3 regions of the Pseudobacillus sp. 179-B 2D1 NHS genome follow, and region 3 is predicted to be linked to each of the others. Evidence: riboswitches for the same ligand, from Rfam matches in the RefSeq annotation. Region 3 holds a riboswitch; each other region holds the start of a gene.
The links. Region 3 has a riboswitch for thiamine pyrophosphate ahead of ACH0BF_RS13410 (thiazole synthase). Riboswitches for the same ligand answer to the same signal wherever they lie in the genome.
Positions count from the first base shown of each region.

Region 1: another riboswitch for thiamine pyrophosphate. It lies ahead of thiT (energy-coupled thiamine transporter ThiT); the one in region 3 lies ahead of ACH0BF_RS13410 (thiazole synthase).
Region 2: another riboswitch for thiamine pyrophosphate. It lies ahead of ACH0BF_RS02810 (acetylornithine deacetylase); the one in region 3 lies ahead of ACH0BF_RS13410 (thiazole synthase).

Region 1 is NZ_JBIQDP010000001.1:311,326-314,572, reverse strand. It holds gene ACH0BF_RS01670 (dynamin family protein) at 1-119, opposite strand, end outside; gene ACH0BF_RS01665 (DUF1801 domain-containing protein) at 169-612, opposite strand; gene thiT (energy-coupled thiamine transporter ThiT) at 1,039-1,605, opposite strand; TPP riboswitch at 1,676-1,777, opposite strand; gene ACH0BF_RS01655 (L,D-transpeptidase family protein) at 2,157-2,651, shown strand; gene ACH0BF_RS01650 (DUF3243 domain-containing protein) at 2,730-3,071, shown strand.
Region 2 is NZ_JBIQDP010000002.1:93,468-96,714, reverse strand. It holds gene thiW (energy coupling factor transporter S component ThiW) at 1-351, shown strand, start outside; gene ACH0BF_RS02815 (YuzC family spore coat inner layer protein) at 348-755, opposite strand; TPP riboswitch at 1,066-1,170, shown strand; gene ACH0BF_RS02810 (acetylornithine deacetylase) at 1,298-2,578, shown strand; gene tenA (thiaminase II) at 2,681-3,247, shown strand, end outside.
Region 3 is NZ_JBIQDP010000012.1:76,912-80,158, reverse strand. It holds gene ACH0BF_RS13420 (glycosyltransferase family 2 protein) at 1-622, shown strand, start outside; gene mscL (large conductance mechanosensitive channel protein MscL) at 663-1,076, shown strand; TPP riboswitch at 1,082-1,182, shown strand; gene ACH0BF_RS13410 (thiazole synthase) at 1,259-2,023, shown strand; gene thiH (2-iminoacetate synthase ThiH) at 2,039-3,217, shown strand; gene ACH0BF_RS13400 (thiamine phosphate synthase) at 3,159-3,247, shown strand, end outside.

The DNA of each region.
Region 1 (3,247 bases), on a different contig from region 3:
GCACTTTGCTGGTCACCGTACTTTAAAAATAAAGCATGAAGCTGCTCTAGTTTTGGCAGAAGCAAGGCGCGGGTTGGTTTCTGGTTAGCGAGCCAGTTTTTTAATTTCTCGGTTAACATGCAGCATCCTCCTTTCTGCTTTCAGCGGTATTTTATTTACGCACTCCCCCTATGTAATCTCGGCTTCTTTGCCTATTTCTGGATAGGTTTCTTTTAAAAATGCTACGGATTGTTTGATTAATACTTTTAAAACATCAACATTAATATCGGCTAATTTATTAATATAGACGCATGCTTTCCCAGTAGTATGTTTTCCGAAGCTTTTTAACAGTTCCTCACGCTTTGTGTCACCCGGTGCAAAATACAAACTTATTTTAGCTTTTCGAGGTGAAAAGCCAACTAACGGTGCGTCTCCTTCATGGCCGGATTTATATTTATAATGATACGAACCGAATCCAATAATGCTCGGCCCCCACATTTTTGCTTCAAAACCCGTCGTTTCGGTAAAAATATCTAGTAATTTATACGCATCTTCCCGTTTTTTGGGGCTTTCAATAGCTTCAATAAACTCAATCACATTGTTATCCGTTTCCTTTGTTTTTAACTCATACATATAGAGTCACTCCTATATTTTTAACTTTTATACAGTCAAAGCGAGTATAACTGCGGAAGTGCAGGTCGCTTAGCTACACCAGCTGTAAATTAATCAACTAACGTAATCAGAAATATCGTCTCCAATTTCCAGTGCGCTACGATAAAGATTTCTCTATCAATCTTTATTACTCCTTTATTAAGCGCAAATTCTCAAGTTAACAGTCTATATGAGAAAGCAGGAAAGAATCAAACGTTCTCTACGCCCCGTTGTAAATGGCAACGTGACCGGCTTGGCATTTTAGCAGCCCTTAATAAAAAAATTTTCTGAACAGACTCGCAGCTCTTCTACAAATATAAGAATAAAAAGCGGGTTTCGGCAAATCTTCTCTCTGCACAAAAAAACAGGAGCTGAATTTAATGGATCAGCTCCTGTTTTATGTGTTTATTAGTAACTGGCCGAACTATTTTCAACAGGAATGGACTGTTTGTAAAAGCGCGGCGCTGTCTTTTTCAAAAATAGTAGTACAGCTGACGTAATTAACATTTCCGGAAGCAAATAAGAAAGGTTGTACAAGAAAGAATAAACGGCGACCGGTGTTCCTTCCGGTGCCGAACTGCCGAACCAGACGACGCCGGAAACGAAGTGGCAGATAAAACGAAACACAGTACCTAACAATAGACCGGCAAAAATACGGCCCGTTGTAACTGGTTTATGGAAAACAGCAAGGCCTCCGAGTCCGAGTACAGCATAAGCAAGAGGATAATCCAACACGAGCTGCACTGGATGCACAACGTATCCACCTGTCATTAAGCTGATCAGCCCAACCAATAGACCTGTAATAAAACCAGCCTGCCAGCCGCGGCGAAAGGCCATGACGAATATTGGCACCATGACGAGGGAGATAGAACCCCCGAATGCCCAAAGAGCGCCAAACTCGACATAGCTTAATATAAGCGATAATCCTGCCATGACAGCAATTTCGATCATCGTAACCAGTTTGTTTCTTTCCATAAAAAATCCCCCTTTTCTTATCCAAAGGGGTGTACGGATACAACGGATTCTTCCGCTTATGCGAATATTTCCTGTATCTGTCACACTTTCCCTACGCTGGTACTAACCAGATCAGGTTCTTAGAGTTGAGGATGGTTCCTCTCTCAGTCTAACGACACCCCTAGTGGACTTATTGCTCTTACTATAGCATAACTATAAGGAAAATGAAATACGGGGAATCATCTCCGGTGCTTTACAGTAGTAAAAGATGGCTAGATTTTTAGAGTGACTTTCATAGGAAATTATCCATCATCTCAGCGATTTCATAAAAACTGGACTCTGCCTCTCGGCTTAGTTGTGTTACTGTCTGTTCCACATGAAAGGATTCTTTCGACTAAACGATACAATCTTATAAGGGCCTATTCATATTCTCTTCCCTCTTTTGGATGTGCCTGACTCTTTTTATTTAAAGCGTATATCTTACTCTCTTATTTCATATACGTAAGTGAATATCAGGCGAAGCATCTTTTCATAAATACTTGTTTTAAAAATATATAAAATCAGGTGAGCCGATGAATCATATTGTTAAGAGCGGTGAAACATTGACGTCTATTGCAGCGGATTACCGCATTCCTGTTTCTCAATTGATTGCAGCCAATCCGGGGATCAATATTCATTCTATCTATCCCGGCCAGCAGCTGCGTATCCCGGGACTTCCTGATCCTTCTTCTCTTCCTTATTCAATTAGCGTTTCATTGTCACAGCGCAGGCTAACCTTATTTCGTCAGGGGAAAGTACAAAAAGTCTATCCGGTGGGGGTTGGTAAAATGCTGACTGAAACGCCAACTGGAGATTTTGTTATTATTAATAAAGCACCAAACCCAGGCGGCCCATTCGGAACGATGTGGATGAGTTTATCGAAGAAATCTTATGGCATTCATGGAACGAATAATCCTTCTTCTATCGGCAAGTTTGTCTCTAAAGGCTGCATTCGCATGTATAACCGTGATGTAGAAGAACTGGCTAGAACCATTCCAATCGGTACTCCAGTTCGCATTAGACCTTAAATCGCTGAAAATTCATCTGTTGCATGTTTGAAAACAAGCAAAGGGGGGCATAACGAAACAGTAAAGGAGGAATGACTGATGACAGAAGAAAATCACGCGATTCATAAAGACGGGGAACTGCAGCCGGATATGGTGGATGATACACTTGAACGGATAAGCCCCGAAAGAATGGACAGCATTCTTGAGAATTTCAATTCCTTTAAATCTTATTTGAAAAAAAGAATAGAACTCGCTGAAAAGATCGGTTTAAATGAAGAGCAACTGGCGATTGCTACAGAAAAAATTGCCGACTATCTGGCTGATCATGCCGAGCCGAAAAACAGAGAAGAGAAGCTTCTTCAAGAGCTTTGGAATGTCGGGACACAGGATGAGCGTCACCACCTAGCTCATATGCTTGTTAAATTTGTGGATCAAGAATAGAGTGGTTCTCTTTAGTGCAAACGAAGCACTATTTACGATAAAAGCCTGATATGGAGCAATCTTATATTTAACAGTCAATGAAAAAGCCTCTATGCATTCAGGGGCTTTTTCATTTGTTTCTGATCCTTCTTCTCCCTCCAAATCTTAGAAGAAAAGCGCTTTAATCAGGTTGGCAT
Region 2 (3,247 bases), on a different contig from region 3:
CCGGGGCCGGCGGTAATGATCGCCTTTGTTACTGGTTTATTAAGAAATTTAATGGGAACCGGTTCACTTCTAGCATTTCCGGGAGGCATGATTGGTGCATTTCTCGCCGGCTATATTTATCAAAAAACAAGCCGAACATGGGCCGCTTCTATCGGAGAAGTGACTGGGTCAGGAATCATTGCTCCTTTATTTGCCGTTCCCTATGCAAAGATATTGATGGGAACAGCGGCTGGTGCTTTTTTCTTCTTGCCAGCTTTTCTCGTCAGCAGCTTGTCAGGATCAATTATCGGTCTCTTGCTCGTAAGGCGACTAGTTAAATTGAACGCATGGAAATATCGGTTAGAGCCTTAACGCCACCGAAGGGCAATAGCCAACTTGCAGCATTCTAAGTTTGCTGCAGTGGTTCTGAGCTCAATTCGGAAGGAATCAGGGTTAAATGAAATATTTGTTTTTCTTGATATACCAGCTGATCGCACCAGCCGTTCCACTTCTTGCCGATTGGCAGCCTGGGCAGCAGTCATTAATCGAAGAGCAAAGTCGCTGCTATCTGTTAATTTATTTAACAGCAAATTTGTTTCATTCAGCAGCTGCTTGATTGATTGAGCGGATTGTTTAAATAAAGCAGGATTCACTTCAGGATAAGGCCTTAAGGACGGAGGATGACATGAGGCCACTGGTTGAAGGGCTCGATGGTGAGGATAAGTGCCTGCAAACGGGGCCATGTAAAGATTTTGAAACGGATAAGAATAATACAACCCGGTGTCACTCCTTCCTAAAAAGTAAGACTTCTCAGCCATTAACAAATGCTTGCTTTCTTCGTTATCTGTTTTACTGTAGAACTCATGACCCGATGGCCACTTCGTTCCGTATGAGGTGACGGTCCTTGCAAGATGATTTTTTCCAATTAGCCTGATGTGTACAGAGGAGTCTTTATCTTTAGCCTCTTCTATTAATATACGGCTATTGGGAAAAATAAATGATCAATACTATCTATTTAAATAGCATAAATTTTATTGAAAATTACTGGTGATTACGATCAAGCTAACAGCAGAATCTAATTGAATAGTTGGTCCTTGGGGGTGCTTGCAAAAGCTGAGAGAGGTAAATGGCCTCAACCCTTATTACCTGAACTGGATAATGCCAGCGGAGGGAAGAGGTCGTATCCTGATATTGAACTGCAGTCTTTCTAATCCTGCAGCAAGATAAAAAATTATACAGCCGCTTCCCTTGATGAGGAGCGGTTTTTTTACGTGTAGGTAATAATATTAGTCTACATGTCAATAGAGAGGGGATGGCTATGGAAAAAAAGCTAGATATACTCCTGGAACAAGTGGAGCGCCGTCAGGAAGAGATCGTTCATTTATTGAAGAAGCTGATCTCTTTCGAAACGCCTGCTCCTCCGGCACGAAATACTGCAGAAGCCCAGTCGTTTATAGCTGATTTTTTAAAAGGCTTAGATTTTTCGGTAGATAGATGGGACGTGCACCCAAATGACCCGAATGTTGTTGGAAGATGGCCAGGGACAGATGCTGAGAAGTACCAAAGTTTAATTATTAATGGACATATAGACGTGGCAGAAATACATGAAGATGAGGGGTGGAAAGCCGATCCATTTCAGGCTGTTGTCAAGGAGGGATCAGTGATTGGACGCGGGGCCGCTGACATGAAAGGAGGGCTTGCTGGTGCTTTATTCGCTTTACAGCTGCTCCATGATGCAGGAATGACGCTTCCGGGGGACGTGCTTTTTCAATCGGTTATCGGTGAAGAGGTAGGTGAAGCTGGTACGCTGGAGTGCTGCAAACGGGGCTATAAAGCGGACTTTGCGGTAGTTGTTGATACGAGTGATCTACATATACAAGGGCAGGGAGGCGTGATTACAGGCTGGATTACTTTAAAAAGCAACCAAACGTATCACGATGCGACTCGAAGAAATATGGTACATGCCGGCGGAAAGTTGTTTGGAGCCAGTGCTATAGAAAAAATGATGAAAATCATTGAAGGGCTGCAGGAATTGGAGCGCCACTGGGCGGTAACTAAAAGCTATCCAGGATTTTTGCCGGGGACAAATACAATTAATCCCGCTGTTATTGAAGGCGGGAGACACGCCGCTTTTATTGCCGACGAATGCCGGCTTTGGATTACTGTTCACTATTATCCCAATGAAACCTATGAACAGGTAGCTAAGGAGGTGGAAGATCATATTCGTCATGTAGCAAACGGAGATGTATGGATGAGGCATAACCCTCCTTCATTTAAGTGGGGTGGCACATCAATGATTGAAGAAAGGGGAGAAGTGTTTCCTTCTTTTGAAGTAGATGGGAGTCACGCTGCTGTACAAATTCTCACCCAGTCTCACTCAGATGTGCTTGGTAAGGCTCCGATGATTGATATTTCCCCAACTGTTACAGATGGGGGATGGCTTGCTGATGCCGGTATTCCTACCGTTATCTATGGACCGGGGGATTTAATGAATGCTCATTCGATCAATGAGCAGCTGTCGATTGAACAGCTTGTCGATTACACGAAAGTGATTTTGTCGTTTATCTACACTTGGTGTCACACACCGAAGCATGGATAGGTAAGATGAATACTCTGGGGTGTGAACAGCTATAGGCACAACAGAAATATGTATAGATGATCTTTAGAGGAGGAATCACATATGAAAGTGAGTAGCACGAATATAAAGTTCAGTGAAAGGCTTCATGAAAAACTTCAGCCGATCTGGAGAAAAAATCATCATCATCCTTTCGTGAGAGGAATTGGGGACGGCACGCTCGACCAGCGGAAGTTCCGTTTTTATATGGTTCAGGATTATTTATATTTAATTGATTATTCTAAGGTATTTGCCCTTGGAGCAGTGAAAGCAACAGATGTAGAAACGATGGGGAAATTCGCTTCATTGCTGAATGAAACACTTAATTTTGAAATGGCACTTCACCGCCAGTATGCAGCCCGTTTTGGCATTTCTGAGGAAGAGCTTGAACAGGCCAAGCCGTCTCCAATTACGCTTGCTTATACGCATTACATGCTTCATGTCAGTCAGAATGGCACGCTTGCCGAGTTGATTGCCGCTCTTCTTCCATGTGCGTGGAGCTATTGGGAGATCGGCAAAGAGCTAAATGAAATTCCAGGAGCCAGCGAGCATGAGTTATATGGTGACTGGATCAAAATGTATTCATCTAAAGAGTTTGGTGAACTCGCCACATGGTGTATTGAGCTTTTAGATGAGCATACAGCAGGAAAGAGT
Region 3 (3,247 bases):
TGGCGGCTATCGCACAAACACCGTTGGAGAAGACATGGACCTTGTGGTGCGCCTGCACCGGATGATTAAAGAAGAAGGGCTCAATAAAAAGATACTGTATGTTCCGGACCCCGTCTGCTGGACAGAAGCTCCAGAGTCTGCGCTTTATTTGCGTAGACAGCGCCAGCGGTGGCATCGTGGGCTCTGCGAAGTAATTTGGAACCATAAAGATATGCTGTTCAATCCTAAATATGGACTTGTAGGCGTGCTATCCATGGCTTATTTCTTTTTGATTGAGCTGATGGGTGTATTCGTTGAATTAGCCGGCTATATTCTTATCCTATTCGGGGTCCTATTTTCATTTATTAATGCCGAGGTCACTATATTGATGGCTTCTCTATCTTTTTTATACGGTTCTATTTTATCTATGAGCGGTGTGCTTCTGGAAGAATGGAGCTTGAGGAAATATCCGAAACCAGCCAATATTGTGAAGCTATTTTTCTATGCGCTCTCTGAAACCTTCTGGTATCGTCCTTTGACGATCAAGTGGCGGGTAGAAGGTTTTTTACAATTTTTAGCTGGCAAGAAAGATTGGGGCGAGATGAAACGGATTGGTGTAGGAGCCAAGGTTGAGTCAAAATGAGTTGGTCGTTGAAAGGATAGCTGAAAGGAGTTTAACCAAGTTGTTGCAAGAATTTAAGAAATTTGCCATGCGCGGCAATGTCATTGATCTGGCGATCGGTGTTATTATCGGAGCTGCTTTTGGTAAAATCGTTTCTTCTCTCGTGCAGGACATTATTATGCCGATCATTGGACTGCTTATAGGGGGCATTAATTTTTCAAAGTTAATGTTTCGCTTCGGAGGAGCTGAGGTGAAATATGGTCTCTTCATACAATCCATTGTTCATTTTTTAATTATCTCATTTGCTCTTTTTCTCTTTGTACGGGTATTTAATAAGTTATACCGTCAGGAAAAGGAGGAGGAGACGCCTTCACTTTCAAAAGAGGAAGAGCTCCTTACAGAAATTAGAGATTTATTAAAATCGCAAAAAACGCTTAACAATTTAGAAGATTCAGAGTATAATAGAGAAAATTAAATAGAAAATTTAGCTAGGGGTGCCTTTAAGGCTGAGAGGATGCATGCATCTAACCCTTGAACCTGATTTGGTTAGTACCAACGGAGGGAAGCTGTCTTTATTTATGTATGTTTATTTGGTGTACATAAAGAAAAGCCTGCCGTTGTGGCAGGCTTTTTTTATTGCAAAAAGGAGGAATATAAATGGATGAATTGATGATTGGTCAAGCGAGGTTAACGAATCGGCTTTTTACCGGCACAGGAAAGTTTGCAGATCACTCGGTCATGAGACAGGCTTTTGCTGAATCAGAATCAGAAGTAGTTACCGTGGCGGTGAGAAGGGTAGATTTAGAAGCGGAGCATGAAAATATTTTAGAAGATATTCCGCCGAATATGATTATCATGCCCAATACCTCGGGAGCTAGAAATGCCGAGGAAGCAGTTAGAATTGCAAGACTGGCCAGAGCCGCTGGGATGGGCAACTGGATTAAAATTGAGGTCATTTCCGATCAGAAGTATTTGTTGCCTGATAATGAAGAAACCATTCGAGCTACAGAAATCCTTGCTAACGAAGGATTTATTGTTCTTCCTTATATGAATCCGGATTTAATGGCAGCAAAAAAGCTAGCAGATGCTGGGGCGGCAGCCATTATGCCGCTCGGTTCACCGATAGGGTCAAACCGGGGCATCCGGATGAAGGAAATGATTCGGATTCTAATAGAAGAAAAAACACTGCCTATTATTGTTGATGCAGGGATCGGCAAACCGTCTGAGGCAGCTGAAGCCATGGAGATGGGGGCTGACGCGGTGCTAGTCAATACGGCAATTGCCACAGCTGATGACCCGGTAAGCATGGCTAAAGCGTTCAATTTAGCTGTTAAGGCTGGAAGACAGGCTTATCTGGCGGGGCTGGGAGCAGTGTCGCAAAAAGCAGCCGCTTCCTCCCCGTTAACTGGATTTTTACGTTAAAAAGGAGGGATTTTTTTGAGTTTTTATGAGGTGTACCGTTCAATCAAAGATCAACCATATGAAGAGTGGTTAGCTAGCATGACGACAACCGATGTAGATAGAGCTTTAAATAAAGACGATTTGAATGAACAAGACCTATTGGCGCTTCTTTCCCCTGCAGGCAGCGAACGTTTAGAAGAAATGGCTCAAAAAGCCCAGCGATTAACAGTTCGGAATTTTGGTAAAGTAATCTCCTTGTATGCCCCGCTTTACTTAACAGACTATTGTGTGAATAAATGTGCTTACTGCAGCTTTAGCTTTGATAATGATTTTCCAAGACGAAAGTTAACGTCATTAGAAATTGACCAGGAAGCAAAGGCGTTAAAGGATATGGGGATTCAGCACGTTATTTTGCTGACAGGAGAATCACGTATTCATTCATCGGTAGCTTATCTGGCGGAAGGCGCAAAAATTTTGAGAAAGCATGCCTCTTCAATCGCCATCGAGGTACAGCCGCTTGATACGGAAGAATATCATCAGCTTTTTCAGGCTGGGGTAGATGGGCTCACGGTTTACCAGGAGGTATACAATGAGGAAGTGTATAAAGAGATTCATATAAAAGGACCAAAAAGAAATTACCGTTACCGTCTTGATGCACCAGAGAGAGGCTGTCAGGCCGGGATGAGATCAGTCAATATCGGCGCCCTGCTTGGAATGGATAATTGGCAGAAGGAAGTATTTTTCACCGCTCTGCATGCAAGGTATTTGCAGAAAAAATATATAGAAACAGAAATTGCCGTTTCTTTTCCTCGCATTCGTCCGAACCTGGGTGGATTCGAGCCGCGGGTTAATGTAGAGGATAAAGACCTTGTCCAGGCTATGCTTGCCTTTCGTCTATTTATGCCGCGAGCAGGTATTACACTCTCTACACGTGAAGAGGCGGAACTCAGAGATCATCTCATTAAGCTCGGGGTAACAAAAATGTCTGCTGCCTCCTCTACTGTTGTAGGCGGATATGCTAACAAAAAAGAAAACAATAGCCAATTTGAGATTTCTGATAATCGTTCGGTAGATGAAGTGAAAAAGAGACTAAAACAGCTGGGCTATCAGCCTGTTTCAAAAGATTGGGATATCTTGGCGGTGGAGGAGGAGACGGATGACTTTTCGGCTTCATGCCATCACAACGGGAAAGCTCGAACTGGCGCAGGCGTCTGAAGCGGCCGCTAGCATTCAACCGTTTGTTGA